2 regions of the Rouxiella sp. S1S-2 genome follow, and region 1 is predicted to be linked to the other one. Evidence: predicted binding sites of a transcription regulator. Region 1 holds the regulator's gene; the other holds the start of a gene.
The links. The regulator PurR, encoded in region 1, represses purine synthesis genes. The targets are predictions, from matches to a motif close to CANGCAAACGTTTGCNTG.
Positions count from the first base shown of each region.

Region 1 (15,131 bases):
CCCGTCCCGATCTCAGGGGCTGGAAGCGATGATCCGTGCTATCCGTGCAAAAGCGACGGTGATGGCCTAAGGTTTTTCCCGTTCAAAATTGCGTTGCTTGTAGCCCGACTTGTTAGGAATGTTCTGCTAATGAGTTGGGCTAATTAATGGTCCTCAGATTTTTTTTCCTGATTTATTTCTGATTTTTCAGCATCTTAATCTCTTAGTTTTTCCTAAATTACGCCCGACCAGGAGATCGTAACATCTTGATTTCAGAAGCGTAAATTGTCTTTCAGCTCGGTACTGCTAGTATTAACTCACATAATGAACGACTCTTCAGCACTGTACTGAATCAGTCGAACACTCCACTGAGTAGGAATTAGCATGAAACTTTCTTTGCCTCTAATGGGAATGCTTTTCGCCACCGTGTTTACCGCCGGGATCAATGCTTCCTTGGCTGCCGACTATCCGCTTCCAGCCGAAAATAGCCGACTCATTGGCGAAAACACCACCTACGTCGTGCCCAACGACGGCAAGCCGCTTGAGGCCATCGCTGCCAAGTTTCAAATAGGGCTTATTGCCATGCTTGAGGCTAACCCTGGTGTTGACCCTTTGCTACCAAAACCGGGCACGGTATTGACTATTCCCAGCCAGATGCTGTTGCCTGACACCAAACGTGAAGGGATAGTGATAAATCTGGCTGAGTTGCGCCTCTATTACTATCCAAAAGGCGAGAGCAAAGTGGTGGTTTACCCGATTGGCATCGGCCAGTTGGGTCGAAATACGCCTGAAATGGTCACGTCCGTCAGCCAGAAAATTCCCAACCCGACCTGGACGCCTACCCCCAACATTCGCAAAGTTTATTTGAAAGAGCAGGGGATCACTCTGCCGGGCGTGGTTCCGGCGGGACCTGAGAATCCAATGGGGCTATTTGCCATGCGTTTAGCTGCGGGTCAGGGCCATTATCTGATACACGGTACCAATGCCAATTTTGGTATCGGGATGCGCGTCAGTTCAGGCTGCATACGCCTGCGACCCGATGATATTGAAGCGCTGTTCAACAGCGTGCCTAAAGGCACTCGCGTTCAGGTAATTAATCAACCTATCAAGTTCGACATAGAACCCGATGGGAAACGCTACGTTGAGGTTCATCAGCCGCTATCACGCACTGAAAAAGACGATCCACAAACTATGCCAATTGCCATCAGTTCCAGTCTCAAGAAATTTAAATCCAGTGACGAAACCAACAAAGACGTACTGACAAGCGCCATTGAGCGCCGCTCAGGCATGCCAGTATTGGTGAATACCGGTACTGAAGAAACGAACACGCCACCGGCAGCAGCCATGTAATCGCAGCGGTCTTAGTCAGTAATGCGGTTTAAACGCCACCAGAACGCTTTGGTGGCGTTTTTATTTAAATACTTTTAACGAGTAGGCTTGCGATAGTGCGTCTGTCTGGGTGTGATTAAGGCGGGCTAGTGCGGGCAGAGAGTGTGGTGGGGATATTTAGGTAAAAAAATGGCGCACAATGTGCGCCATTTCACTATGAGAAGTAAATATTACTTCTTGTAAGCGTGAGCTTGGTTGTCAAGACGTTGGTTAGCACGTGCTGCGTCGTCTTTAGCTGCTTGGGTGTCAGCTTTAACTGCTGCAACGTCGTTGCTCAACTGATCAACTTTAGAGTTCAGAGTTGAAACGTCAGAAGACAGTTGGTCGATTTTAGCATTGCTTGAACAACCAGCCAGCAGAGTAGAAGCCAGGATTACTGCGCCCAGTACCAGTTTAGTGCGATTCATTATAAAACCCTCTAGATTAAGTTAATCTCCATGTAGCGTTACAAGTATTACACAAACCTTTTTCTAATGAGAATAAATTTTTATCGCCAAATGCTTTATTTTGCTCGTTCGCTCAAAGAAGCATCTTTTTTTACATAAAACTTGAAAAACGTTATCTAAAACAGGCTGATTCCATGAGACTTGTCCCATTTTCAGAACATCGTATTTGACAGCCTTTTTGGAAAATACAGAAAAACGGTCAAAAAAAACGCCGCATTTCGCGGCGTTTTATAATTGTTTAACCTAATTAGGATTAAACAGTGTGAACTGAAGAGGTGTTCGTGGTGCCACTTGGAACCAATGCACCTGAAACCATAACCACTTTATCGCCTTTTTGTGCGAGGCCACTTTCGAGTGCAGCCTCTTTACCAATGCGATAGAAATCGTCAGTTGATGCAATTTCTTTCACCAGTTGGGTGATAACACCCTTAGTGAGGATCAGCTGACGCGCGGTCACTTCATTGGTAGTTAATGCCAAAATGGTGGCATTAGGGAAGTATTTACGCACGGCGATCGCCGATTTGCCGCCGTTGGTTGCGACAACAATCAGCGGTGCATCCAGCTTCTCAGCCATTTCTACCGCACCGCGGCATACGGCTTCGGTGATGCGCAGTTTACGGCTGTCGTTCTGACCGTCGATACGGCTCTGCATGACACGATCCGTACGCTCACAGATAGTGGCCATAATGCGAACAGCTTCCAGTGGATATTTCCCTTTGGCACTTTCGCCAGAGAGCATAACTGCATCGGTGCCATCGATGATGGCGTTTGCCACGTCGCCCGCTTCTGCGCGTGTTGGACGCGGGTTTTTAATCATCGAGTCAAGCATTTGCGTTGCAGTGATAACCACTTTACGTGCGCGGTTACATTTCTCGATCATCATTTTCTGCGCGAAAATAACTTCTTCTACAGGAATTTCAACGCCGAGGTCACCACGAGCAACCATGATGCCGTCTGAAGCTTCGAGGATTTCGTCAAAGTTGTTCAGGCCTTCCTGATTTTCGATTTTAGAAATGATCTGGATGTGTTCGCCACCGTGTGCTTTCAGATGTTCGCGAATTTCGATTACGTCTGAACGTTTACGAATGAAAGAAGCCGCAACGAAGTCCACGCCTTGCTCACAGCCGAAAATCAGGTCGCGTTTGTCTTTTTCTGCCAGTGCTGGCAGGGCGATAGAAACGCCAGGCAGGTTAACGCCTTTGTTTTCACCCAGATCACCGTTGTTTAGCACTTTACAGGTCACTTCAGTGTCGGTGACTTGAGTGACTTCCATTCCGATTAGACCATCGTCGACCAGAACCGTGTTGCCCACTTTCAGGTCAGCTGCGAAGCCTGCGTAGGTTACCGCAACGCGTTCGCTGTTACCGATGACACTCTGGTCGGTAGTAAAGACGAAAGTTTGGCCCGCAACCAGGGAAGCGTCTTTGCCGCCTTCCAGTTTGATGGTACGGATTTCTGGACCTTTGGTGTCAAGCAGGATACCGGCTTTCTGGCCTGTTTTGGCCATAACGTTGCGGATGTTCTTAATGCGCTGACCGTGCTCTTCATAATCACCGTGAGAAAAATTCAAACGCATGACGTTCATACCTGCATCAAGCAGTTTAGTCAGCATCTCTTCGGATTCAGTTTTTGGTCCGATAGTACAAACAATTTTAGTCTTTTTCATGACGATTTTTTCTACAAGTTGTGATGGATAGGATAAGAGTGCGCAAGGCGGTAATGCGGTCACCGTTCGCGCTGAATGGTTTTCTGACCTGGTTTGAGAAAAACGTTAGTTTGAGCAAAACATTTCTAAGAATAGGCGAGTGCAGGAGAAACGTTGTGTAAAATTCGACGGGCACGCAACTGTATGGACGAGTTTTAATCGTTTTAGGGGTGAAAATGCTTGTTATATGACGATATCGATAGATCAAGGGGCTGAATCCATTCAATCTAAGAAACTGTGCCAGTTTGTTGGCTCATAGTATAGAGGGTTCGAGGGAGGGAAACCAATCAAAAATTAGCAGCGTGCGCAAGAGAATGGGCTTATCCGCAGCTTTGTTGCGCAATCGTTCAAAAGCCGGCATCGAATGCTAACAAACGCAAGGCAAGTATTAACAATTTGAAATTTGCGTTAACGGCACTGTTATAAAATGGGCGATAGCGGGGGAACGTCTGGATCATTGGAAAAAGAAAAAGGCAATGTGAATCAGTAAAAAATCAGGGTAATAAGGCGGTATCAGATGATGTGTTGCGGGAGTCTATAAAGTTTCCGAGGTAACGCGCTTTGCATTGGTGCGTCCGAGTGGACTCGAACCACCGACCCCCACCATGTCAAGGTGGTGCTCTAACCAACTGAGCTACGGACGCACATCATGCAACGTTTGAATCCTGAGATATTTGGTGCGTCCGAGTGGACTCGAACCACCGACCCCCACCATGTCAAGGTGGTGCTCTAACCAACTGAGCTACGGACGCATCGTTATCTCTGTCTGCCAGTCTGGCAGCGGGGACGAATATTAACGGCCTACCGGAGTGCTGGCAAGGGAAAAAATGCATTTTAATGACATATTGCAGCTGATTGCTGCGCGAGTGCTCATTGCGTTTATTTTTTGCACATTAATTGCAGTGCGCTGCCTTTAAACAGCGCACCGAGGGTGGGGGGATATTGGATGGAACTAGCGTCCCGCTCGCTGCAAAATAGAGAACGAGGACTGTTTTTGTATCCATCGCACGCGCCACGACATCATGGTGGCGGCAAACGTCAACCCAATGATAAACCCGCACCAGAATCCGCTAGGGCCCATGGCTGGAACCAGATAATCGGTGAGCGCCAGCAGATAACCGATAGGAAGCCCCAAAATCCAGTAGGCGGTAAAGGTGATATAAAAAATTGAGCGGGTATCTTTATAGCCGCGCAGCACGCCACTGCTTATCACCTGAACGGCGTCCGATATCTGGAAAATAGCTGCAAACAGCATCAGATGCGAGGCGAGGGTGACCACTTCCGGATTGTCGTTATACAGCCGCGCAATATGAACGCGGAAAATAACGGCGAGCGTAGCAATGATGCAGGCCATCACAATACCGGTCGCCACGCTGGTACGGGCCGACACTTTGGCCCCCTGCGGGTTTGATTCGCCGAGGCGAGAACCGACGCGAATGGTGGCCGCAACGCCCAGCGAAAGCGGCACAACAAACATCAACGAGCCCACGTTGAGAGCGATTTGATGACTTGCCACCGCCACAATGCCCAACGGCGAAACCAGCAACGCCACAACCGCAAACAGGGTGACCTCAAAAAATAACGCCAGTGCAACGGGTAAACCCAGCTGCGTCAGGCGCTTAAGCACCTGCCAGTCAGGTTTGGCAAAGGGTTTGGTCGCGACGATATCGCGCAATGAATAGGTGCGCTTGGTATAGATGCGCATCATGATGAACATTACCCAGTAAACCGTGCCTGTTGCCACACCGCAGCCAACGCCACCCAGTGCCGGGGCGCCGAATTTGCCATAGATAAAAATGTAGTTAACCGGGATATTCACCAGCAGACCGATAAAGCCAAATACCATGCCGGGTTTGGTTTTCGACAGCCCTTCACACTGGTCGCGAAGCACCTGGAAAAACAGATAGCCCGGTGCGCCCCACATAATGGCCCGCAGATACCCAATCGCTTTCTCTTTAAGCAGAGGGTCGATGTTGTGCATCAGGCCAATCATTAAGTCACAGTTATAAATAACCACCATCACCAGCACTGAAACGCCACCGGCCAGCCAGAAACCTTGCTGAACCTGATCGCCTATTTTGTCGCGTCGACCTGCACCGTTAAGATGCGCGACGGTGGGAGTTAATGACAATAAAAGACCGTGGCCAAACAGTATGGCGGGCAGCCATATTGATGTGCCTACGGCAACCGCAGCCATATCGGTAGCGCTGACCGATCCTGCCATAATGGTGTCAACTACACCCATCGAGGTTTGAGCAATTTGAGCCAGGATAACGGGGATAGCGAGAGCCAATAAACTACGCGCTTCTGTAAGGTACTTCTGCACGCATACACCTTTTTATAATGATTAAGAAACTAAAAAAGCCACCCGAGGGTGACGATAATATACTGAGGAATAGTCGAAAGATTGTACCTCGTCATGCTTTTTAAGCAAATCGCATGCTGAAATTTCATGAACTGCCGCAGTTATAGTATTTAGTATATTCAGCGTTTGTGACGTTTTTTCCGCGCAGCCTGAATGTTGGCCTGTTGTTTGGGGTTCGCGTGCTTTCTTCTGTTCTTGAATTTGGCTTTCACGTCAATCTGCGGCAAACTTATCAATATTATATTTTGGAATTTTAATTGAATTGAAGAGGCACACCCTATGTTTACCGGAATAGTACAGGGCACTGGCACTCTGGTGTCCGTTGTCGAAAAACCTAACTTCAGAACGCATGTGGTTAAAATGCCGGCCGAGATGCTGCCAAATCTGGCGCTGGGCGCCTCGGTTGCCCACAACGGCTGTTGTTTAACGGTAACCAAGGTTGAAAATGACTTGGTCAGTTTTGATTTAATTAAAGAGACGCTGCGCCTGACCAACTTGGGTGACCTGCAGGTTGGGGACGAGGTTAATTTAGAGCGTGCGGCCAGCTTTAACGACGAAATTGGCGGCCATTTAATGTCAGGCCACATTGTTTGCACCGCAGAAGTTCAAAAAATTCTGACATCAGAAAATAATCGTCAAATATGGTTCCGCCTGCCGCATCCAGATTACATGAAGTATATTTTACACAAAGGTTATATCGGCATTGACGGTATCAGTCTGACGGTTGGAGAGGTGACCAGCAGCCGTTTTTGTGTGCATCTTATTCCTGAGACGCTGGAGCGTACCACGCTGGGTGCAAAACGTCTGGGCGATAAAATCAATATTGAAATTGACCCGCAAACACAGGCAATTGTCGATACCGTTGAACGCGTACTTGCCAGTCGTGAAGCCGCGATGGCCGCCGCAGCAGCCTTGGCCGAACAGCCGAAATAAGTGTAGTCCGGTTCAATAACGTGCTGGAATAGCCGCCGGATAGGTTATTAGGCGTGTGAAAAGTAAGAGTTTGCGCGTAAATGCAAAAAGCCGAAAACAATAAAATTTGTTTTCGGCTTTTTAGTATTTGAATCTTGTTCGCAAACAAACTCAGCGCGGTACGCGAATGCCACCCTCAACGCCGTTAGGGCTGAGCACCACCTGCCATAACTGAATATCGCGCGCACGGAATGCACCTGCGCAAGCGTTCAGATAATAGGTGAACATGCGGTAGAACCGGTCGGAATAATTGTCTGCGATAGTAGGCCATGACGCCAGAAAACGGTCATACCAGGCCATTAATGTTCTGTCGTAGTCTGAGCCGATATTGTGCCAGTCCTCCATCACGAATAATCCCTCGGTAGTCTGCGCAATATGTTTCACCGACGGCAAGCAGCCGTTGGGGAATATATATTTATCAATCCACGGATCAACGTTGAGGTCGGTTCTGTTGGCGCCAATAGTGTGCAGCAGGAAAAGACCGTCAGGTTTAATATTACGCTTTACCACGTCGAAATAGGTTTGGTAATTTTTAGGCCCAACGTGTTCAAACATGCCGACGGAAACAATCCTGTCAAACTGATCGTTTAAGTCACGATAGTCCTGCAGCAAGATAGTGACATCAAGGCCTTCGCAGCGTTCCTGAGCCATTTTTTGCTGTTCGGCAGAGATAGTGACACCAAAAACGCTTACGCCGTAGTTTCTGGCGGCATATTCCGCCAAACCACCCCAACCGCAGCCAATATCAAGCAAACGCTGCCCTGGTTGCAGTTGCAGCTTATCGCAAATCATTTTTAATTTGGCTTCTTGTGCCTGCTCAAGCGTGGTGGCGTCTTTCCAGTATGCACATGAATATTGCATAAACGGGTCGAGCATTTTACTAAAGAGATCATTACCGAGGTCGTAATGTTCTTTACCGACAATCCACGCGCGTTTGCGAGATTGCAGGTTGGTCAGTCGCGCCGCAGCAATGCGCAACGTATCTTTGAGGTGATGCGGGAGTTTATCTTCAAGCCCCGCCTCTACGACGCGATGAAAGAACATGTCTAATCTTTCACATTCCCACCAGCCGTCCATATAACTCTCGCCAAGGCCTAGAGAGCCGTCCTGGAGCACGCGCTTAAAAAAGTCGGGATTTTTAACTTTAATGTCAAAAGGGCGGGTTCCATTAACTTCAATGCCTGCCATCGTTAACATTTCGCTCGCGATTCGGTACCAATGATTGTCTTGAATACTCAAGTCTTCTACACACGATGAACTCATAGCTTCTCCATCACTTTCTCTTCTGACTTATTAACCTGCTTTAAAAGCAACGGCCATTTGCAGGTCTTTATGAGAACAGGCGATTTATCCGCCTTGTCTGAAATATGACTATGAACAGAGGAAAATACAGAGGACACCTGACGATAATTCGCCGCGGTGAAAGCATCCTTGCACTAAAAATGTGACGCGTTTCGCGCGCCTAAAAGTTACTGTGATAAAAGTTTTGTAAAAGTGATATTTTATTATGTTGTTTTGAGTATAAGCTCGCCTGCGCGCATTCTCAATATTAAATCGCTGCAGGCGCATCTATTGTTCAAGTTATTGTACCGCAAGGGTATTATTGCAATCAGTTAGCATGCTCTGCTTCTGGATGTCCAGACTTCTCTTCCTTCGCCGAAAGCGTTAAAAGAAAATATCCAATCCCGACAAGCCCAACCGTCGACAGCATTACCGTCACCGTAGAGAACAACGGCTGCTCGATAAATGCAGAAACCATCATGCTGGCGAAAAAACACAAACCTAACTGTAGCGTATTTTGCAATGCTGCAGCCTTGCCTGTATTGGCAGGAAATGCCATTAGTGCATTTGCCACTACAATCGGGTAACAGGCACCGTTAACTAACGCCATCAGACAGAATGGGATTAACAGGGTCACCAGTGTTGATTGCGTCATTGTCGCAATAAAATAAAGTGACACGACGCTTACAGCATAGCCCACTAATAGCCAAGGCAATAGGCGGGTGCCTTCAATTTTACTGATAAGCATTCTGCAGCCGTAACCACCGAGTAAAAAGGCTATCGTTTGAGGAACATAGCTTAGGCCAATGGCTGAGGGTCCGTATCCCATTTCACTTAAAATAAAAGGTGAGCCGGTCAGCCAGGCAAAAAATCCAGCCGAGGAGGCGGAGTAAATCAGCACGTTTCCGGTATAGACACGCGATGACAGCATGGCGGTAAGCCCACTTTGCGGCTGCAGCTTCTCGGCAATCGATTTTTTAGTTTCCCGCAGGGTAAAAGTAAACATCAGCAACAGAGCACTGATAACCAGCAGCAGTGCGAAAATCACTCGCCAGTTAAAATGGTTGAGCACCCAGGCACCCACCAGCGGCGCCAGTGCAGGTGAAAGCGCGACCAACGGCATAATGCTGGCAAACGTACGTTTTGCAACCGATGCAGAGTAACGGTCAACCACCAGTGCCTGCCAGCTTACCGCCGCTGCACATACCCCAACCGCCTGCATAAAACGCAGAACCAGCAGTAACTCGGTGCTCTGCACCCAGATCATGCCAAGGCAGCTGATTGAAAAGAGGCTTAGACCGGCGAGTAAAATCGGCTTGCGGCCAAAGCGGTCGGAGAGCGGGCCCCAAAATAGCTGTGCGGCGGCAAAGCCTGCCAGAAAAATGCTCAGGCTCGAGCTGATCGCGCTGGCAGAGGTGCCGAGGTTATCTTGCATCTCGCTGAATGCCGGTAAATACATGTCAGTTGCCAGAAAGCCGAGCATGCTCAGCCCAGCAAGGTAGAGTAAAAAGCCAAATGAGGGTTTCATGATGTTCTCTTATAATACGAAAAAGTAGCTAAAAGTGTTGTAGGGGTGTTGCCAGTGGCGCAGTGTATCTGCTTGGCTTGTGGGTTGTGAAACGTTAATATTTGCACCCTAGGATGAAAAAAATTGAAAGCAAGAGGACGGCGCCAATGAGGTTTGAAACAGGTGGCAGCAATGTGGTCTGAATATTCTCTGGAAGTGGTGGACGCCGTGGCCCGCAATGGCAGCTTTACCGCGGCTGCACAGGAGCTTAATCGTGTGCCCTCAGCCATCAGTTATCAGGTGCGGCAGTTGGAGGAGTGGCTGGCCGTTCCGCTGTTTGAACGCCGTCACCGCGACGTGGAGTTAACGCCTGCCGGCCGTATTTTTGTTGATGAAGCGCGCGTGCTTATCAAAAAAATGATATCAACCCGTCGTCAGTGTCAGCAGGTGGCTAATGGTTGGAGCGGCCAGCTGCGTGTAGCAGTAGACCGTATCGTCAAGCCTGACCGCGTGCGGCAGCTGGTGGTTGATTTCTATCGGGTATTTCCTGATACCGAGCTGTTGATTCAGGGCGAGGTATTTAACGGGGTATGGGACGCTTTGGCAGACGATCGTGCTGACGTGGCGATTGGCGCAACCAGCGCGGTGCCGGTCGGCGGGCGTTTTAGCTTTCGCGATATGGGCACGCTGCCGTGGCACTGTGTAGTGAGTGCCCAGCATCCGTTGGCTGCTCATAAAGGCGCATTAAACGATGAGGCCCTGCGTCCTTATCCGGCGCTGTGTATTGAAGATACTTCAAGAAGTCTACCCAAAAGAGATACCTGGACACTCGATAACCAGCGCCGCCTGGTGGTCCCAGACTGGACCTGTGCCATTGATTGCCTGTGTGAGGGGTTGTGCGTTGGCATGCTGCCGGTGCACATGGTTGAGTCGTGGCTAGCGCAAAAAAAACTGGTGGTGCTTGAGTTGGCCAACAGCTTTCCTGAAAGTCCGTGCTGCCTGACCTGGGATCAGCGTAACCATTCACTGGCGCTTGACTGGCTGCTTGACTACCTTGGGGAAAGTGAGACCTTGAACGAGGAATGGCTGCGCTAAAGAAATGCTGCCCTTGGCGCGGCTGAGGGCCAGCGTGAAGGGCAAGTTAGGCTAATAAGTGTATTAACGGCGATAGTCAAGATACGGGCCATCGGCCACTGAGCGCCTTTCAACCAGCTTGGGCTTCACCTCAATGGTTTGCTGTATTTCGCGCTTGCTGATAATGCGGTCAAGCAGCATGGTAAAGGCCATTTCTCCAAGGCGTTCTTTCGGTTGATGTACGGTGGTGAGTGCCGGTGAAAAATAACGCGCATTGCGAACGTTATCATAACCAATGACCGAAATGTCTTGAGGAACGCGCAGACCCATTTCGTCGGCTGCACAAATCGCGCCCATTGCCATGACGTCACCGCCGCAGAATACTGCGGTAGGGCGCTGCTTCTGGTTTAGGATTTTTTGCATCGCCTGGTAACCGGATTCGGGTTCGAAATCGCCCTGAACTACCCATTCATCTCGCACTTCAATGTTGGCTTCGTTTAACGCTTTCAGGAAACCACGGTAGCGGCCACCGCCGGTGTTGCGGTTAAGCTGGCCGGGTATGGCGCCAATATCGCGATGGCCACGCTCAATCAGGTAGCGACCCGCCAGATAACCGCCCTCGAAGGCGTTATCAATGATGGAGTCGGTGAAGTCGTTTTGCGCTTCGCCCCAGTCCATGACTACCATTGGAATAGACCGGTACTCTTCCAGCATGGCAAGGAGTTCAGCGGGATATTCTGCACACATTACCAGCAGGCCATCGACGCGTTTTTGCGCCAGCATAGCGAGATAGGCAGTCTGTTTTTCAAAATCATTATGCGAATTACACAAAATCAGCGTGTAGCCTTTGGCGAAGCAGCTATTTTCGACCGCTTCAATAACTTCGGCAAAATAGGGCGCTTCACTTGAGGTTGCCAGCAGGCCGATTGATTTAGTGTTATTAACCTTCAGGCTACGCGCGACGGCACTGGGAGAATAGTGCAAATCTTTGATAGCGGCGCGAACAGCAGCTTTGGTTTCTTCGGCGACGAATCGGGTTTTATTGATGACGTGCGACACGGTTGTAGTCGAAACACCGGCGCGCTTAGCGACATCTTTTATCGTGGCCATGTAAAAATCACTCCTGAACTAACCATTTTCAGCACGTTAGTTTTTTGTTAATCGTTTGCCTGCGTGCATTCAACTGCATAAATCATTTTAAGCAGTCAAATCGTTGGATGGTTCCAGAAAGGCCTGAAAGAAGCGTCGGGCAACTACGACCGGGCACACAGCGTGGTAACCGCTAATTTTCTCTTATAACTCAAAAAAGGGAAAGCCAAATTTTTGCTTTAGAGTAAAGTGATAGTGTTGTGTACTTTCTAAATGGACGTTTTGGCGAGATTTAGGCAGAATAAGATGGCGTACAAAATGTAGGGTTTTTGCCCCTTTTATCTCGTAAGGAGTTCACGTGGATACTAACCTGAAATATTCATTAATGACCGTAGTCTGCGCACTCGCGATGATTGTTGCTTTTAGCTTCACCGCAGTCATGCACTAATTTTTAGCGCGAGAACGGAAAAGGGCGATTTCTTATCACAGAAATCGCCCTTTTCTATTTTACCAAAACGACGCACCGTTTTAGTCTTAAACCATTCGTTAAATGCTATTCACAGGTTTCAGCGAGAAATCATTATTTAACGAATCGTTTTTGGCGTCATCACCCGGCGAGCACCCACATAGTGGTCTTGCCAGTAGTTATCTGCCAGATAACTAATTTTAATCTCTTCACCGGTGCGCGGTGACTGAATAAATTTGCCGTTGCCGAGATAAACGCCTACGTGATCGGCTGCGCCGCGTTTTGTTATTCTAAAGAACACCAGATCGCCCGACTCAAGTTCACCGCGTGCAACCGGTGCTGCATCACGCAAATGGTACATCTCATTGGCGGTGCGAGGCATTTTAATTCGCATTAAATCTTTGTACGCGTAATAGACCAAACCGCTGCAATCAAATCCGGTGTTAGGTGAGGTACCACCCCAGCGATAAGGCTTGCCGACCTGGTGCATCAGCTTGTTCATCGCGGTCTCTTTCGCGTGCAGGTATTTCTTCTTATGTGCTGCGCTTAACGTGAGCGGTGCGCAGGATTCTGTTTTTGCCTGATGCTTACGGTGTCGGCCGTAGGCTTTTTTCGGTTCTTTCGCGCAGACCACGTTGGTCGTGCTGGCAAGAGAAGTTGTAATATTTTTAATTTCTCGTTTCGGCTTTTCAGCCTGATGTTTCGCCAGCTTTCGGCTGACCGGCTTTTCGGCCTTGTGTCTTACTAACTTAGTACTGGTAGGGTGTTTAGCTTCCACCTTCGTTTTGGCATGCACCTTTTCTTTTGTCTTACTGTGTTCTTTTGCTTTTGATTGTTCTTTTACCGGAACAACTTTGGTCTTCTTATTGCTTCTGGCAACGACCTTTCGCTTTCGTCGTTCATCAGGCTTTGCCTGACTTACGTGCGCTTCCGCTTGCTTTGCAGAAACGCGACTGCTTGGCGAAGCATGCGCCAAATTCAAAAAAAGCTGGGTAAACAGCAGCACAAAAAGCGTAAACATTAAACGCATGGCGTCGCTACCAATATTAGGCCGAAGTTAAACATCAAAAGATGTCCCAGTATTCCCCAAAAGCGGGAGACAAAACAGCACGAATTGCTTCGATTCTAATTCATATTGTGAGTAAAAGTTAATAACTTTTTTTTTGGGCGAAATATAAGCTATAACGCTGAAAAATTAACCTAAATTCAGAGGCTTAAACTCACCTTACCCAAAGGATCTTGTCAAGATCGTTTGGGTTAAAGTCACAGAATAAAAATGTTATTCTATATGAATGTTTATTTTTGCACTGTTTTGGTAATCAGGGATACTATCACCGACATTAGGGTGATGCATCAACTTAGGCTTATTTAGCGTGTAAAGACCCTACAAAAAATGACGTTTTCATCTGAGCGCTGCCCTCGTTACAATGGCAGACAGTTGATCAGGTTTTTCCCGATTTAAGCTTTTGCGACATAAATACGACGTAACAGCCAATTAATGGCTTGAGGAAGCAAAAAATGACCACCACTATTGAAAAAATCCAACAACAGGTTTCCGAGAACCCAATTCTTCTTTATATGAAAGGCTCTCCTAAACTGCCAAGCTGCGGTTTCTCTGCACAGGCCGTTCAGGCGCTGTCAGCCTGCGGCGAGCGTTTCGCCTATGTCGATATCCTGCAAAACCCGGATATCCGCGCCGAAATGCCAAAATTCGCTAACTGGCCAACCTTCCCACAGCTGTGGGTTGACGGTGAACTTGTCGGCGGCTGCGATATCGTCATCGAAATGTATCAGCGTGGCGAACTTCAGCAGTTGATCAAAGAAACGGCCGAGAAATACAAATCTCAGGAAGAGCAGCCAGAATAAGCCGTCTCGACTCTGATAAAGAACGGCCAGGATAGCTGCTTTTCAGATTAATGAAGAACCCCACTTTTGTGTGGGGTTTTTTTATGAGGTCGTGAAGCCGATAACGTGAAATCCACAGCGGGAGGTAGGGCGCTCGGGCCTAACCTTGGGGTTGATGAACGCGCTATGGCTTGTATATTGACCAAGCCAATCTGGTTAATGAGTCAGCGTAGGAGTGCAACATGATAAATCATCTTGATCATCTGGTATTAACCACCCACGACGTGAAAGCGTGTGTCGATTTTTATACCCGAGTATTGGGTTTTACGCTTGAACAGTTTGGGGCAAATAGGTTAGCGCTTAAGTTTGGTGAACAAAAAATAAATATCCACGAGTATGGTAAAGAAATAGAACCCAAAGCACACCTGCCTGTTCCGGGGTCTCTCGACCTTTGTTTTATCGCTTCACTGCCTATCGAACAGGTTAAATTAAAATTAGAAAGCCATCATTGGCCGATTCTTGAAGGGCCAGTGAATAGAACCGGCGCGCAGGGGCCGATTGTTTCATTATATATGCGAGACCCCGATCTGAACCTCATCGAGATATCACGTTATATTGCTCAGCCTTCCTCGGGAAACTAAAAATGAGTGTCATAAAAAAAGCGGCGTTGAAAAGCCGCTGATTTTTTTAATTTTTAGAACTTTATTCCCGCCGAGCTTATTGCTCCGGGTCGCCGGTTTCTTCTGCGGCGATCGGCAGTGGCCAGCCGCCTAAACGTTTCCAGCGGTTGACCAGTTCACAGAACAATTCTGCAGTTTGCTCGGTGTCGTACAACGCCGAGTGCGCCTGCGCGCTGTCAAAAACAATCCCGGCGCTAATGCAGGCTTTTGCCAGCACGGTTTGCCCCAGCACCAGCCCGCTCAACGCCGCAGTATCAAACGTGGCGAACGGGTGGAAAGGGTTGCGCTTTAGGCCCGCGCGTTCGGCCGCGGCCATCAGGAAGCTATGGTCGA
Region 1 is NZ_WFKL01000001.1:1,945,083-1,960,213, forward strand. It holds gene sufE (cysteine desulfuration protein SufE) at 1-70, shown strand, start outside; gene GA565_RS09125 (L,D-transpeptidase family protein) at 364-1,329, shown strand; gene GA565_RS09130 (major outer membrane lipoprotein) at 1,539-1,775, opposite strand; gene pykF (pyruvate kinase PykF) at 2,068-3,480, opposite strand; tRNA gene GA565_RS09140 (tRNA-Val) at 4,087-4,163, opposite strand; tRNA gene GA565_RS09145 (tRNA-Val) at 4,195-4,271, opposite strand; gene GA565_RS09150 (MATE family efflux transporter) at 4,472-5,845, opposite strand; gene GA565_RS09155 (riboflavin synthase) at 6,164-6,817, shown strand; gene cfa (cyclopropane fatty acyl phospholipid synthase) at 6,968-8,119, opposite strand; gene punC (purine nucleoside transporter PunC) at 8,466-9,665, opposite strand; gene punR (DNA-binding transcriptional activator PunR) at 9,837-10,739, shown strand; gene purR (HTH-type transcriptional repressor PurR) at 10,803-11,828, opposite strand; gene GA565_RS09180 (YnhF family membrane protein) at 12,166-12,255, shown strand; gene GA565_RS09185 (C40 family peptidase) at 12,392-13,303, opposite strand; gene GA565_RS09190 (Grx4 family monothiol glutaredoxin) at 13,792-14,139, shown strand; gene GA565_RS09195 (VOC family protein) at 14,361-14,759, shown strand; gene rnt (ribonuclease T) at 14,836-15,131, opposite strand, start outside.

Region 2 (15,131 bases), 1.0 Mb from region 1:
TGACGTTGGTGGTGCATCTGTACTCCCCTTCCGGCAAGTACGATTCACTGTATCTACGCAACTATGCCACCCTGAAGGTCAAAGATGAGCTGGCGCGTTTGCCCGGCGTAGGACAGGTACAAATTTTTGGTGCCGGTGAATACGCCATGCGCGTTTGGCTGGACCCGAATAAGGTCGCAGCGCGGGGATTAACGGCCTCTGACGTGGTCACCGCCATGCGCGAGCAAAACGTACAGGTTTCTGCCGGTCAGCTAGGCGCGGAACCGATGCCAAAAGAGAGCGATTATCTGCTGTCTATCAATGCGCAGGGTCGTCTGAAAGATGAGACCGAATTCGGCAACATCATTCTGAAAACCAGCGAAGATGGTTCGATTGTACGCCTGCGTGACGTCGCCCGCATTGAAATGGGATCGGGCAGCTATGCCCTGCGCTCGCAGCTCAATAATAAAGACGCGGTAGGTATCGGCATCTTCCAGGCGCCGGGCGCCAACGCCATTGACCTGTCGAACGCCGTGCGTGCCAAAATGGCCGAGTTGGCTACCCGTTTTCCCGATGGGCTGACCTGGCGTGCGCCGTATGACCCAACGGTATTTGTACGCGACTCGATAAGCGCCGTGGTGCATACCCTGCTTGAGGCCGTGGTGTTGGTGGTGCTGGTTGTTATCCTGTTCCTGCAAACCTGGCGCGCATCGATTATCCCGCTGCTGGCGGTGCCTATTTCGGTTATCGGTACTTTCAGTATTCTCTACCTGCTGGGCTTTTCGCTCAATACGCTGAGCCTGTTTGGGCTGGTGTTAGCCATCGGCATTGTAGTGGATGACGCCATCGTGGTGGTGGAGAACGTCGAGCGTAATATAGAGGAAGGGTTGGCGCCGAGAGACGCCGCGCATCAGGCGATGCGTGAAGTTTCGGGTCCGATTGTAGCGATTGCTCTGGTGCTGTGCGCGGTGTTTGTACCGATGGCCTTCCTGTCTGGCGTAACCGGTCAGTTCTACAAGCAGTTTGCCGTGACTATCGCGATTTCAACGGTTATTTCGGCGATTAACTCGCTGACGCTGTCACCGGCGCTGGCCGCTATTTTACTGAAGTCCCACGGTGCGCCGAAAGACATGCCGTCGCGTTTGATCGACCGGCTGTTTGGCTGGCTTTTCAAGCCGTTTAACCGCTTTTTCAACGCCAGCTCGCACGGTTATCAGAATGCAGTATCTAAAACGCTGAGCCGTCGTGGCGCAGTATTTGTCGTCTATATTCTGCTGCTAGGCGCGGCCGCCTTTATGTTTAAAGCCGTGCCGGGCGGATTTATTCCAACTCAGGATAAACTGTACTTAATTGCCGGCGTGAAAATGCCTGAAGGTTCTTCACTGTCACGTACTGACGCCGTGGTGCGAAAAATCAGTGCGTTAGGCCTGCAAACGGACGGCGTGATCGACGCGGTAGCCTTCCCAGGGCTTAACGCCCTGCAATTTACCAACACGCCAAACACCGGCACGGTATTCTTTGCCCTGAAACCGTTGAGCGAACGTACCCGCACCGCGGCGCAAATTAATGCCGAAATAAATGCCAAGATTTCGCAGATTCAGGAAGGTTTTGCGTTCTCTATCATGCCTCCGCCGATCCTCGGCCTCGGTCAAGGTTCGGGCTATTCGCTTTATATTCAGGACCGAGCCGGTCTGGGCTATGGCGCACTACAGTCTGCGGTGAATACGATGTCGGGTGCCATCATGCAGACTCCGGGTATGGGCTTCCCTATTTCCTCCTATCAGGCCAATGTGCCGCAGCTTGAAGCGAAAATTGACCGCGAGAAAGCCAAAGCGCAGGGTGTTTCACTTGATGATCTGTTCAGTACGTTGCAAACCTATCTTGGCTCGTCATACATCAATGATTTCAACCGCTTTGGGCGCACCTGGAAGGTGATGGCGCAGGCCGACGGGCAGTTCCGCGACAGCGTAGAAGACATTGGCAATTTACGCACCCGCAACAATAAAGGTGAGATGGTGCCTATCGGCAGCATGGTGAACATCACCACCACCTACGGGCCGGACCCGGTTATTCGCTACAACGGCTATCCGGCGGCAGACCTGATTGGTGATGCCGATCCTCGCGTACTTTCTTCATCACAGGCGATGACCGAAGTGGCCGCAATGTCGAAAAATCTGCTGCCTAACGGCATGAACATCGAGTGGACCGACCTGAGTTATCAGCAGTCAACGCAGGGCAATGCGGCGCTTATCGTCTTCCCGATGTCCGTGCTGCTGGCGTTCCTGGTACTTGCCGCCCTGTATGAAAGCTGGACGCTGCCGCTGGCGGTGATTCTGATTGTCCCCATGACCATGCTGTCGGCGCTGTTCGGTGTCTGGCTTACAGGTGGGGACAACAATGTGTTTGTGCAGGTTGGACTGGTGGTACTGATGGGACTGGCATGTAAAAACGCCATCCTGATCGTTGAGTTCGCGCGTGAACTAGAGCTGCAGGGCAAAGGTATTGTTGAAGCCGCGCTGGAAGCCTGTCGCCTGCGTTTACGCCCGATAGTCATGACGTCGATCGCCTTTATCGCAGGGACCATTCCGCTGATTCTGGGCCACGGTGCCGGTTCAGAAGTGCGCGGCGTAACCGGGATTACTGTCTTCTCGGGCATGCTGGGGGTCACGCTATTCGGTCTGTTCCTGACGCCAGTATTCTACGTCGCATTGAGAAAGCTGGTGAGCAAGAAGAGTGAGTCCAAAACGGAGAACGTAACCGTAAATTAACTCGCCACGCTATGTAGGAAACGTCACTAAAACGAACAAGGGGACTCGCCGCAAGACGAGTCCCCTTTTTTGAATAAATATAATGGTAATAAAGTTAAGTTTTAATAACTTAAGATTTGAATAAACATACTGGCCGAAAAACTATTTGTTAATTGCCAGCTCGGCACCGGTGCAGTTGTAACTGCCGTTGCGTTCAAACTCAGCCAGCGCATCCGCTACCGTGTAGCGAGCAAGTACGGCCATTGAGGCTTCTTCGGCCTCACACACTACAGATTTGAAATATCCGCAGGCGTTGGCGCTCACCAAGCATTTAGCCTTGCCTTCCGGCCTGGCGGCCCACAGTCGCTTGTCTTCGATAACGCCGGTGTAAATATCACGCAGCGTAATGGTGTCGGCCATGCGGCCCAGACGAATAGAGCCGGTGCGGCCCAGCGTCGAGACGATAATTCCGTGATGCGTTAGCGGCACCATCAGTTTACGAATAAAGCTCGGATTAGCTTCCAGTCCCGCTGCCAGAGTCGCACTGGTACAGCGCTGACCTGACTTTTCAGCCAGTGCCACACTAAAAACCATCTGCATTGCTGTTGGAAAGCGAAAATCTAACATGTCGTTATCCTGGGAAAGCGGGATTAAAAATACACTCTTGCGCCCTAAAAAAAATTCGCTGGCGAAGTGCTCAATAATATAACAAATACTGGCGTATTTTTGAAGTTGGAGGGCACATAAAGGCCTATCGCGGCGACGAAAAATGAAAAAAAAAGAGGGCTTCACGCGGGAAGCCCTCTTTGCTTTTACTCAGTCCGGAATAACATCCGGCTGCATATCTGAGAGTTAGGCGCTCAACCAACCGAGCTTAATGACGAACAGGATCGACAAGATAACCAGCGCCGCATTCAGCTCACGACCGCGGCCACTCAGCAGTTTCACCAATGTCCAGGTGATAAAACCAAACGCGATGCCGTTGGCGATGGAGTAAGTCAGCGGCATGGTCAGCGCGGTAACGGTGACAGGCGCAGCAACGGTAATGTCTTTCCAGTCAATTTCGGCCAAACCTGAGGTCATCAACACCGCAATGAACAGCAGCGCGGGGGCAGTGGCGAATGCCGGAATGCTGCCGGCCAACGGCGCAAAGAACAGGCTCAGCAGGAACAAAATTGCCACCACAATCGCGGTTAAGCCCGTACGACCCCCGGCCCCTACGCCAGCCGCAGACTCGATGTAACTGGTCGTGGTTGAGGTACCCAGCAGCGAACCAAACAGGGCCGCGGCGCTGTCGGCAACCAAGGCACGGCCCATTTTCGGGATGTTCCCATCTTCGTCTGCCAGACCCGCGCGTTTGGTTACGCCAATCAGGGTACCGGAGTTGTCGAACACGTCAACGAACAGGAAAGCAAACACGACGCTAATCAGACCAACGTTAAATGCGCCCTTAATGTCGAGCTGCATGAAGGTCGGCGCGATTGAAGGCGGCATCGACATAATGCCACCAAATGGCGTGAAGCCCAGCGCGATCGCGAGAATAGTCACGGCCAAAATACCAATCAGCACTGCCCCGGTCACTTTACGCGCTTCCAGAACCACGATAATCACGAAGCCCAGCATAGCAAACAGCGGCGCTGGCTTAGTCAAATCACCCAGACCCACCAGCGTTGCCGGGTTGGCAACCACAATGCCCGAGCCTTCAAGTGCGATAATCGCCAGGAATAAACCAATACCGGCGGCAATGGCCGAACGCAGCGGCATAGGAATGCTGCGAATAATCCATTCACGAATTTTGAAAATAGACAGCGCGAAGAAAATACAGGCGGAGAGGAAAACGGCACCCAAGGCTATTTGCCAGGTGTAACCCATGTGCAGCACAACGGTATAGGTGAAGAAGGCGTTCAGGCCCATGCCTGGCGCCAGTGCTATCGGGTAGTTTGCAATGAAACCCATCAGTGCGGAACCGATTGCGGCAGCCAGACAGGTTGCAACAAACACGGCACCTTTATCCATCCCGGTCGCGCCAAGGATTGAAGGGTTTACAAACAGGATATATGCCATGGCTAAAAAGGTGGTCAAGCCTGCCAATATCTCGGTACGTACGTTAGTACGGTGAGCTTTGAGTTTAAAAATTTTCTCTAACATTCGATGTCTCTCGGTCGCGTTGTATGAACTACACGCTTGTTATAGGTTTTGTTTTTCAAAACACTTCCGCAGGCCGAGAGTCGATATGCCATAGATTCGTCCGACTCAAAAATAAAGACACACGGAAATTACTGCGTGTTTTGACGAACCCTGTCATCACTGTCTGTTTAATTATCAGCGCAAACGTTTACTTTCCAACCTATTTGGATAAAAAACGTCTGATATCGCTGTTTTACAAAGAACCATCGACCAATCTAGGAAAAATAGGTGATGCAGTCCATAATAGATATCTCACTAAATCACTGCAAAAATTAGTACACCCTCTTATGTCGCCATTTTCTCGCTTTTCACAATACTTTGTTGAGGTCGCACGAACGGGAAGTTTGCGTAAAGCCGCAGAAACGCTGCACGTTTCGGCTTCGGCAATTAACCGGCAAATTTTGCAAGCCGAACAAACTATGGAAACGCCGTTATTCGAACGTTTGCCAACGGGTTTAAAGCTAACGTCGGCCGGTGAGGTGCTATTTGATGATATTAAGCGCTGGCGCAAGGAGTTTGCCCGCACCCGTGAAAGATTTGATGAAATGCAGGGATTACGTCGGGGTCACGTTAGTATTTCGATGATAGCAGCCTTAAGTGAAGGCATCATGGCGCAGCTGATTGCAGATGTAGGTAAAGAATATCCGTATCTGACCTTTACTCTTCGTATTGAAGAGAGCCGTAATATTAGCGAACACGTCAGTTCGGCTGAGGTGGATTTTGGCCTGCTGCTTGACCCGGTCGAGCACACCGGTCTCGAGGTCCGCGCTTTTGCAGAACTGCCGATCGGCATTGCCATGCCAAAAGGGCATCCGCTGGCGCATAAAAAGGTGCTGTCTTTTAGTGATATCACCGATTACCGGCAAATCATTCCTTCTGAGCCGCTGATGGTCAATGCGCGCGCCAGGCTGTTGTACAACCGCTATCAGCTGCACGAGACGCCGTCGATCGTTTGTAATGATGTCAGAATGATGCGCGAATTAATCCGCAAAGGTGCCGGTGTAGGGGTTCTGAGCCTGCTGGACGTCATCCCGGATTTGCAGGAAAATCGACTGGCCTTTGTGCCGCTTCAGGGTCACAGCGTTAAGCCGCTGACCCTGGCACTGTGCGTCGCGCCACGTCGCCAGCTCTCACGTGCGGCACAAATCGTTATCCAGAAAATGATTGTCATGATGGAGCAGATAGCGCTTTAGAAAATGCGGGCACGCCGACCTGAGCGCGGTTAGTCATCGTCCTTCTTACGCAGAGCAAACCAGCCGGCAATCACGGTAAAGACCACCACCACTAACACCAGCAGCATAAAGCCGTGCGGGTTTGAGGCCAGCGGGATCCCGCCGACGTTCATACCAAAAAATCCGGCAATAATGTTAATGGGCAGCGCCAGTACGGTGATGACGGTCAACACGTAAAGTGTACGGTTGTTCTGCTCCATTTGGCTCGAGGAAATCTCCTCCTGCAGCAGGCGAATGCGTTCGGTTAACCCCACTAAATCGTTCAAAACCACGGTAAACTCTTCGGCAAACTGCCGTAAATCCGCCACCACTTCAGCATTCAACCAGCGTGGCGGGCGATTCATCAGTCGAAACAGTGCCGCCGGTTCCGGTGCCAACAATCGCTGAAAGCGCAGTAACTGCCTGCGCATTCGCCCGAGTCGGGTGCGGTTTTTCTTTACATGCCCACTCAGCAATCGCTCTTCAACCTGATCGACATACTGGTTAGCCTGACGAACAATCTGTTCCAGCACCTCTTCCTGCTCTTCAAGCAAATGCACTAACAGCGCCGAAGGGGTGCCTGGTGAAAGGTATTCGAGTTTGCGAAAAAGCCGCTCAATCAGCCGTAAGGGCTTATGCCGCGCCGTAATCACCAGACCGGTGCAACAGTAGAGCCACAGCGTTGCCGTCTCTTCACCCGAACTGTCGGGTTGAAAATTAGCATCGTTAAGTACCGCAAACAGCACATTGTCCTGGCTTTCAATGCGCGTGCTGTGCGATCCGTTGCGGATCTCGTCAAAAAAAAAGCTCTCGACAGAAAACTGCTTTTTAAGCCATTTTTCCGCCGCTGCATGATTCAGGTTAATGTGCAGCCAGATAAATCCGCTGGCATTTTTATGCTGGTGATATTCGTCCAGTATTTGCCCGGACGTTACCCGACGCGGTGGCCTGTTCTCATCAAATACGAAGCCATATATCAGCCCTGTGACTTCATCGTTAAAGTCTATTTTCTGCGTTTTATCTTCCAGCATACTTTATCTATATCGACCGGGAACATTGTCTCATTACGCCAGTTGCCAGAATAAAATCAACTTATTTCATTGGCCGCCGTTAATAAAATTATCAAGAGTAAACAGACGTTTAACTGTCATTTTTCTGCAATAAAAATGACACATTGGGTACGAATAATCTTAATGGAATTAATTGGCCTGCGGCATGACTTTGAGGGAAAGCGTTATGGCTATGCATGAGAATGGTTCAGCGGGTGAATTCACCTTTAACCAACGCTTATTACAAGAATTTTACGACAGCTACGACGAAGAGCTTGAAATGGAGCTAGACGATCGCCGCCTTGGTGACGGCGAGCCTGACTCGGATGACCAAAAAGCCTGGCGCAAACAGTATTTTCGCGAGCTGCTGCGCATGCAGGGCGAACTGGTAAAATTACAAGACTGGGTGATGCGCACCGGGCACCGCGTGGTGATCATTTTTGAAGGCCGCGACGCCGCAGGTAAAGGTGGAGTGATTAAACGCATTACTCAGCGCCTCAACCCTCGCACCTGCCGCGTAGCCGCCCTGCCAGCACCTAACGATCGTGAACGCACTCAGTGGTACTTCCAGCGCTATATCGCCCATTTGCCCGCCGCGGGTGAAATGGTGCTGTTCGACCGCAGCTGGTACAACCGCGCCGGCGTTGAGAAGGTGATGGGTTTTTGCAGCGATCATGAATATGAAGAGTTCTTTCGCAGCGTGCCCGAGTTCGAAAAAATGCTGACCCGCAGCGGGATCCAGATTATTAAATACTGGTTTTCTATTACCGATGAAGAGCAGGAACTGCGCTTTTTGAGCCGCATTCATGACCCGCTAAAACAATGGAAACTCAGCCCGATGGACCTTGAAAGCCGCCGTCGCTGGGAAAATTACACCGCGGCCAAAGAAGTGATGCTTAAACGTACGCACATTGCCGAAGCGCCATGGTGGATAGTGCAGGGCGTTGACAAGAAGAAGGCGCGTTTAAACTGTATCAACCATCTGCTACAGCAGGTGCCCTACGAAGAGATAGAATCGCCGCCAATCACGCTTCCCAAACGTAACTACAGCGATGACTATAAACGCACGCTGCTGCCTGAGACGATGATCGTCCCGGATCTGTACGACTGATCTGCGCTGCTTCATTCCGATCCCGCGAGACACTGCGGGATCGAGAATTATTCTCCCAATACCTTCTTTTCAGTCAGAAAATCAATAAATACGCGAATTTTCGGCAACAGATGACGGCTGCTGGGCCAAACCATCGAAAATTTTCCTGCGTCACTTAAACAGTCTTCAAGCACAGAAATTAGCTCCCCGGACGCCAGATACTCTCGCACAATAAACTGCGGCACGTAGGTTAGGCCAACTCCGCGCAGTGACGCCTGCAGCAGCCCTTCAAGGTTATTGAATGACAGCGGTACGGGGAGAGTTATGTGATAGTCCTCGTTAAAATCCCAGCTCTGAAACTGGCCATTTTTAGGAAAGCGATAGCGCAGGCACAGGTGCTGCAGCAAGTCCTGTGGGTGCTGCGGCTGTGGATGACGAGCAAAATAGCCCGGACTGCCAACGATGACAAAGCGAAACGGTCCCAGCGTGCGCGACATCATCTCGGAATCCGTTAATTCACCGCTGCGCACCGCAACATCCACGCCTTCGGCAATGATATCGACCATCCGATCGCTGAAATCCAGTTCCAGCTCAATTTCAGGATAACGTTGCATAAATTCGGCAAGATAAGGCAGCAGTATGCGATAGCCAATCGCCGGTAAACTGACCCGCAGCTTACCGCGCGGCAGGGAGGAAAGCCTGGAAAGCTCATGCTCGGCCTCTTCAATTTGCGACACAATAGCCTGACAGCGCTCGAAGAAAAGCTGGCCTTCATCGGTGAGGCTGATGCGACGGGTGCTGCGATTAAATAGCCTGACGTTGAGCCTTGTCTCCAGGCGAGCCACGCTTTTTCCCACCGCAGAAGCCGAAATCCCGAGTCGTTCTCCCGCGGCGGTAAAGCTTTGAAACTGGGCGGCGCGCACGAACGCCAGCATGCCATTGATGTTATCCATACTCTTAGCCACAACCTTATTAGAGCGCTTTTGTCCTTAATCATCGGACATAAAGCCTGTTTCCGTCAAATTACGGACATTTTATCATCATGAGACCGAGTTTTATTTTGTATGATCTGGAGAAGCCTCATGAGTAATCCTTCTATTACCGCCGCGCCGCCGAGTAAAACGCCGGTGCTGGTCGCCATCTGTCTGGCGGCGATTATTCTGCCGTTGAGCTTCGTGAGTGGCTCCATTGCCACACCGGTCATTGGCCGTGAACTGGGTGGCAGCGCGCAGGCGCTCAGCTGGATAACCAATGCGTTTATGCTGAGCTTTGGCTGTTTCTTGATGGCAGCTGGCGCACTGGCCGACGAGATTGGCCGCAAAAAAGTATTTATCGTCGGCGTTTCACTGTTTGCTCTGCTCTCTGGGCTAATAGGCTTTAGCTCTAACCTGCTGTGGATTGACGTGATGCGCGCCGCTCAGGGCGTGGCCGCCGCCGCCGCGCTGGCGGGAGGCTCTGCCTCGTTGGCGCACGAATTTAGCGGCCGAGCGCAAACTCGCGCCTTCAGTCTGCTCGGCAGCAGCTTTGGCATTGGCCTGGCCTTTGGCCCGTTTTTAGCCGGATTATTGATCGCGCATTTTGGATGGCGGTCAGTGTTTTTATCCTCAATGGTGATTGCCCTGCTTTCGCTCTCTATCGGCGTGACGCGCCTGAATGAGTCGAAAAATCCTAATGCGGCAGGAATCGACTGGCCCGGCACACTCCTTTTCACCGCCATGCTGGCTCTGCTGACCTGGGGACTGATGGATATTCCGGTGAAGGGAGCTACCAGCTTTGAGGTGATGGCTCTGCTGTTTGCCACGCTGGTGCTACTGGTGTTGTTCATTGTGGTTGAAAGGAAGGTCAGCCATCCGATGCTCGATCTTTCACTTTTCCGCTATGCGCGCTTCATTGGCGTACAGGCACTGCCGCTGGCCACCGCTTTTGCCTTTGTGGTCCTACTGGTGCTGTTACCGATGCAGTTTATCGGCATAGCCGGTATGAGTGAGGAGCAGGCCGGGCTGATGATGATGGCGCTTTCGCTACCGATGTTGGTCGTGCCGCTGCTGGCTGCATTCCTTACCCGCTGGATATCTGCAGGCATTGTTTGCACCGGCGGATTGCTGATTGCTGCCGTCGGTCTCGTCTGGCTAAGTCAGAGCATTGCCAGTCAGAATATGCTGGCGACGCTGCTGCCCATGGCGGTGGTAGGCATTGGGATTGGGCTGCCGTGGGGCTTGATGGACGGGCTTTCGATAAGCGTCGTGCCAAAAGAGCGCGCGGGGATGGCGACCGGTATTTTCAGCACCACCCGCGTTGCCGGTGAGGGCATTGCGCTGGCAATTGTCGGCGCAATGCTGGCAGGTTTTGTCGGTCAGGGGATAGTAAAACTTACGAAGGACAGTGATAGCGCATCGGCAAGCGTTGCTATACAACGACTGGCGACCGGTGACTTGCATCAGACTCAGCGAGCATTGCCGCAGGTTAGCGCCCAACAGCTTACTGAAATCTATGCCGGCGCGTTGCATCACCTGCTGCTTTGGCTTGCCGCGCTGACACTGATTTCAGCAGTGATCGTCTATGTTGCCCTGTGTTTGAAAAAACACACCGCACCACAGCCGGTTAGCGAACCACTTTACCCGCAGGATCAGTGAAAATAGGCGCTAACGGTCTTGAATAACACACTGCCCAGAAAAACGCCCGCTGCCCCGACGATGCCCACAAGGGTCGGCGGAGCAGGTAACGGCAGTTTTAACCAAGAGAAAAACAGGCCAACCGACAGTCCCGCGATCAACGCATAGAAAATCTGCATGTTACTTTCCCGGTAAGATCTTAAATTCTATCAAGGAATTGATTGAGGGTCTTCTGAACAAAGAGGCGGGTGGACTCATCGGTCAACCGCCCTTCACTGACCTTTTGTCCGACGAAAGTAATGACGACTTCAGGCAAGGGATCGAGTTTGCACAACATAGACGCTAGGGTTTCACGCAGTTGATACTGCGCTCTTACGCCACCCAGCGCGCCGGGCGAAAGGGTAACGAACATCACCGGCTTACCGACCATGCTGCTGGTAAAGGCCGGGCGCGATAGCCAGTCAAGGGCATTTTTCAGCACGCCCGGAAGACCATGGTTAAATTCCGGTACAACAATCAAAACGGCGTCGGCGTTGGCGACTAAGTCACGCGCCTGATGCACGTCGGCGGGACCCACCGGCAAATCGAGATCCTGGTTATAAAAAGGCAGTGCTCCAATCTCCAGACTGGCAAATTCGGCACCTTTGGGCAGCATTTCAACCAGCGAATTCAATACAATCTTGCTGTAAGAATCGTTACGCAGGCTACCTGCCATGCCGACAATACGCAGTGATTTAGTCATCATATTTCCTCATTTAAATGGCGCTCAGTTCAGTGAGCGGCGAATAAATGGCATTATGACAATATTAATGATAAAAACATTCGCGTAACTGACAACTCGCTTTGAGGTTATGCCATGTCGCTCTTAATCCCTCTTGAAGCCAGGCGTTTTAGTCATTCCGCTGGTACGCAGGTCGCCGAACATCGTCATCCGCAGGGGCAACTCACCTTCGTGACGCAGGGAACGTCGTCAATAACGACCCGTGACGGATGGTGGCTGGCGCCGCCGGGGCGCGCGGTGTGGGTGATGCCCGATGTCGCGCATACTGCCTCCTACAGCGAACTCTCGAACGTGATCCAGCTGCTGATTGCGCCGCAGCTTTGCGCGACCCTGCCAAAAGCGTGCCTGACGCTGCATGTTTCAGATTTACTTCGCGAACTGGCGATCGAAGCGCTGACCTTTGCCACACCCGGGCGAAATAATGCCGATATTCCGGCTATCTGCCAGCTGATCGTCCACCAGCTCGGTGCGGCGTCTTCCGGCATCTCGCTGTTTATTTCCAAGGGAAAGGATCGCCGCCTGCGCCAGATAACCGGCCTGTTGCAGCAAGATCCGGGGAGTCGTTATTCGCTTGAACAGGTCGCAGAAATTGCGGCCTGCAGCCCGCGCACGCTGGCGCGTTTGTTTCAGGCCGAAACCGGGATGACGTTTACTCGCTGGCGAGACCATCTACGGGTAGTGAGCGCCGTAGACCGACTGTCGAGAGGGCAAAATCTTACGCAGGTGGCGCTGGAGTTGGGCTATCAAAGCGCCAATGCTTTTTCGACCATGTTTACGCGGCTCTTGGGCGAGCCGCCTGGACGTTATATGCGCAGCCTGATGAGGGCTGATTCGGCTGTTAGCGCGGGTCAGACAGGAATTACAGTGCCTTGAGAATTTTTACCGTAGCGTCGACGTCAATTTCGTCTTCAGAAAAAACATAGCTGGTATTCTGGAAAGTGGTTACCAGCAGTTTTTTCATGGTTCGCGTTTCGGCTTTGGTCTCTTCGTCTTTCGGCTTAATGCGGTTCATCAACAGACCAACGGACAGCACGGCGTTCTCTTTATCGATTTTTGAGTCCGCAGGCACTTCTTCGCTGTAGGCCAGGAAGGACTTGATGCTGGTGATTTTGATGCGCTCGCCGGCAATGTGAATATGCTTGCTCTCGGGTGCCACTTTCACCGCAAAAGCCGACAGGCCTTTGTTATTGGTGGTGGGCTCAAAGGTCACCACGGCATCTTTTTTGATCAAATCAGGGTTGGCGACTTTAATCACATGGAAATAACGGTTATCACCGTTTTCATCTTTGATAAAGCCAAAACCTTTATCTTCAAACCAGGTTGTGATTACACCGTTCATCGCTCTTACCGCCTAATAAATTCGTTCAAAAAATGCCTGTTCACGCCCGACGTCTACGCTAAACGTGGGGGTAAATCAGTGAAGTCGCCTAGTTTAATGCACATTGCATGCGAAGTCCTGCGCTTTCCTGTTCTTTATAGCCCTCAAAAGAGGCCGTTTAAGAACGTCCTGTAGACGCTTAATGCGCCTTACGAAACGTCAGATTAAAGCGGTACTGGCCGGTTAACGAATGTTCACCCGTTTTCAGAGGCAAAATACCGTGGTAGCGCAGGCGCGCAGGCCCTCCCCACACCACAATGTCGCCGTGGGTCAAATTGACGCGCTGAGTTTTATCGCTGCGCTCCAGCCCGCCAAACTGAAACACGGCAGGCAGCCCGAGGGAAATCGATACAATCGGCTGTCCGAAATCCTCTTCGTCTTTATCCTGATGCAGCGACATTTTGGCACCAACCTGGTAGCGGTTAATCAGGCAGGCATCGGGCATGAAATCATCGAAACCAGCTTCGCGTGCGGCATGAATGGCCAAGGTGCGAAACAAATCCGGCATAGCAGGCCACTGCCTTTGGGTTTCAGGCGAAGTAGACTGGTAGCGATACCCCTGCTGGTCGGTCACCCACCCCAGGTCACCACAGTTGGTCATCGCCACCGACATTGCATAACCGCCAGGCGTAGCGCGATACTGAAAAGGCACCTGAATGGCAATATTGTCGATAGCCTTAAGCAGTTCACGGCAGTCGGCCAGCGCAGCACCGCGCAGCACCACGGCGCCGGGGCACAAGTCCTCACGCCAGCTTGGGTGAAAATCCGGGTGATCGAAAAGATCGAGTGTCATGTGTCCTCCTGCCAGTCAAACCAACATTAAGTATAACAGCCCCTGCCGATCTCAATAAAAAAGCCCGAGACAATGGAATGTCTCAGGCTTTTTAACGTGGTGATAACGGTGTGTCGTTTACTTGGCCGCTGCGCCGTTTTTCTCTTCGCCCACCAGACCGACTTTCAGGTAACCGGCGGTACGCAGGTTATCCATCACGCTCATGATAGTGGCGTAATCCACCGTTTTATCGGCGCGGAAGAAAATAGTGGTCTGCTTATCACCCTGGGTGAGCTGGCTCAGCATCGCGCCCAAGCTCGCCGCGGTGACCGGGTCGTCACCGAGGAACATCTGGTTGTCCGCTTTCACCGACAGGAACACCGGCTTAGGTGGGCGAGGCTGTGACTGGGCGGTAGAAGCCGGCAAATTAACCCGCACGTCTACCGTTGCCAAAGGCGCTGCCACCATAAAGATGATCAGCAGCACCAGCATAACGTCGATAAACGGCGTGACGTTAATGTCATGCATTTCGCCGCTTTCATCGAGGTCGTCGTTCAAACGAATTGCCATGATTGACTTACCCTACGCGTAACTTATGACCCGCCTGGGCGCGCGGTGCTTCATCGGCACTGGCTGCCAAATCCAGATCGCGACCCTGCAAGAGCAGAATCTGTGCCGCTACGTCGCCAACCTGATGACGGTATGACGCAATAGTACGGGCGAAAATATTGTAGATAACCACCGCAGGTATTGCCGCAATCAGACCCACCGCTGTCGCTAACAGGGCTTCGGCGATACCCGGTGCCACAACGGCCAGATTGGTCGTTTGCGTTTGGGCAATGCCGATGAAGCTGTTCATGATGCCCCATACCGTGCCGAACAGGCCGACAAACGGTGAGATAGCCCCGATGGTGGCCAGAATACCGTTACCACGCCCCATATGACGACCGGCAGCGCTTACGCGACGCTCAAGGCGGAAACCTGTCCTGTCTTTAATACCGCCGTTGTCGCTAGAACCCGCCGACAATTCAAGTTCGTTTTCGGCATCGCGCAGCATCTGGCTGCTGATGCTGTTGGCGGAGAAGCTTTCAGCCTGTTCCAGCGCCTCTTTCAGCGAGCGAACCGGCAGCAGTGAAGAAAGCTCACGGCGCAGGCGACGTTTGCCTGTGAACACTTCGGCACCTTTACTGAACAGTAAGGTCCAGGTCACGACAGAGGCTAGCAGCAGGCCAATCATGACAATTTTTACCACGATGTCGGCGTGCTGATACATGCCCAATACGGACAGGTCTTTTGGAATGATTGGCGTTTGCGAAGACTGAGCT
Region 2 is NZ_WFKL01000001.1:900,078-915,208, reverse strand. It holds gene oqxB (multidrug efflux RND transporter permease subunit OqxB) at 1-2,747, shown strand, start outside; gene GA565_RS04295 (Rrf2 family transcriptional regulator) at 2,889-3,353, opposite strand; gene GA565_RS04290 (NCS2 family permease) at 3,579-4,874, opposite strand; gene GA565_RS04285 (LysR family transcriptional regulator) at 5,201-6,106, shown strand; gene GA565_RS04280 (transporter) at 6,136-7,155, opposite strand; gene ppk2 (polyphosphate kinase 2) at 7,361-8,284, shown strand; gene GA565_RS04270 (LysR family transcriptional regulator) at 8,332-9,216, opposite strand; gene GA565_RS04265 (MFS transporter) at 9,346-10,896, shown strand; gene GA565_RS04260 (XapX domain-containing protein) at 10,890-11,054, opposite strand; gene GA565_RS04255 (NADPH-dependent FMN reductase) at 11,075-11,620, opposite strand; gene GA565_RS04250 (helix-turn-helix transcriptional regulator) at 11,732-12,529, shown strand; gene GA565_RS04245 (cold-shock protein) at 12,516-12,995, opposite strand; gene alkB (DNA oxidative demethylase AlkB) at 13,174-13,827, opposite strand; gene exbD (TonB system transport protein ExbD) at 13,945-14,376, opposite strand; gene exbB (tol-pal system-associated acyl-CoA thioesterase) at 14,384-15,131, opposite strand, start outside.
Region 2: the regulator PurR is predicted to act here: its motif matches at 5,051-5,068, upstream of GA565_RS04290 (NCS2 family permease).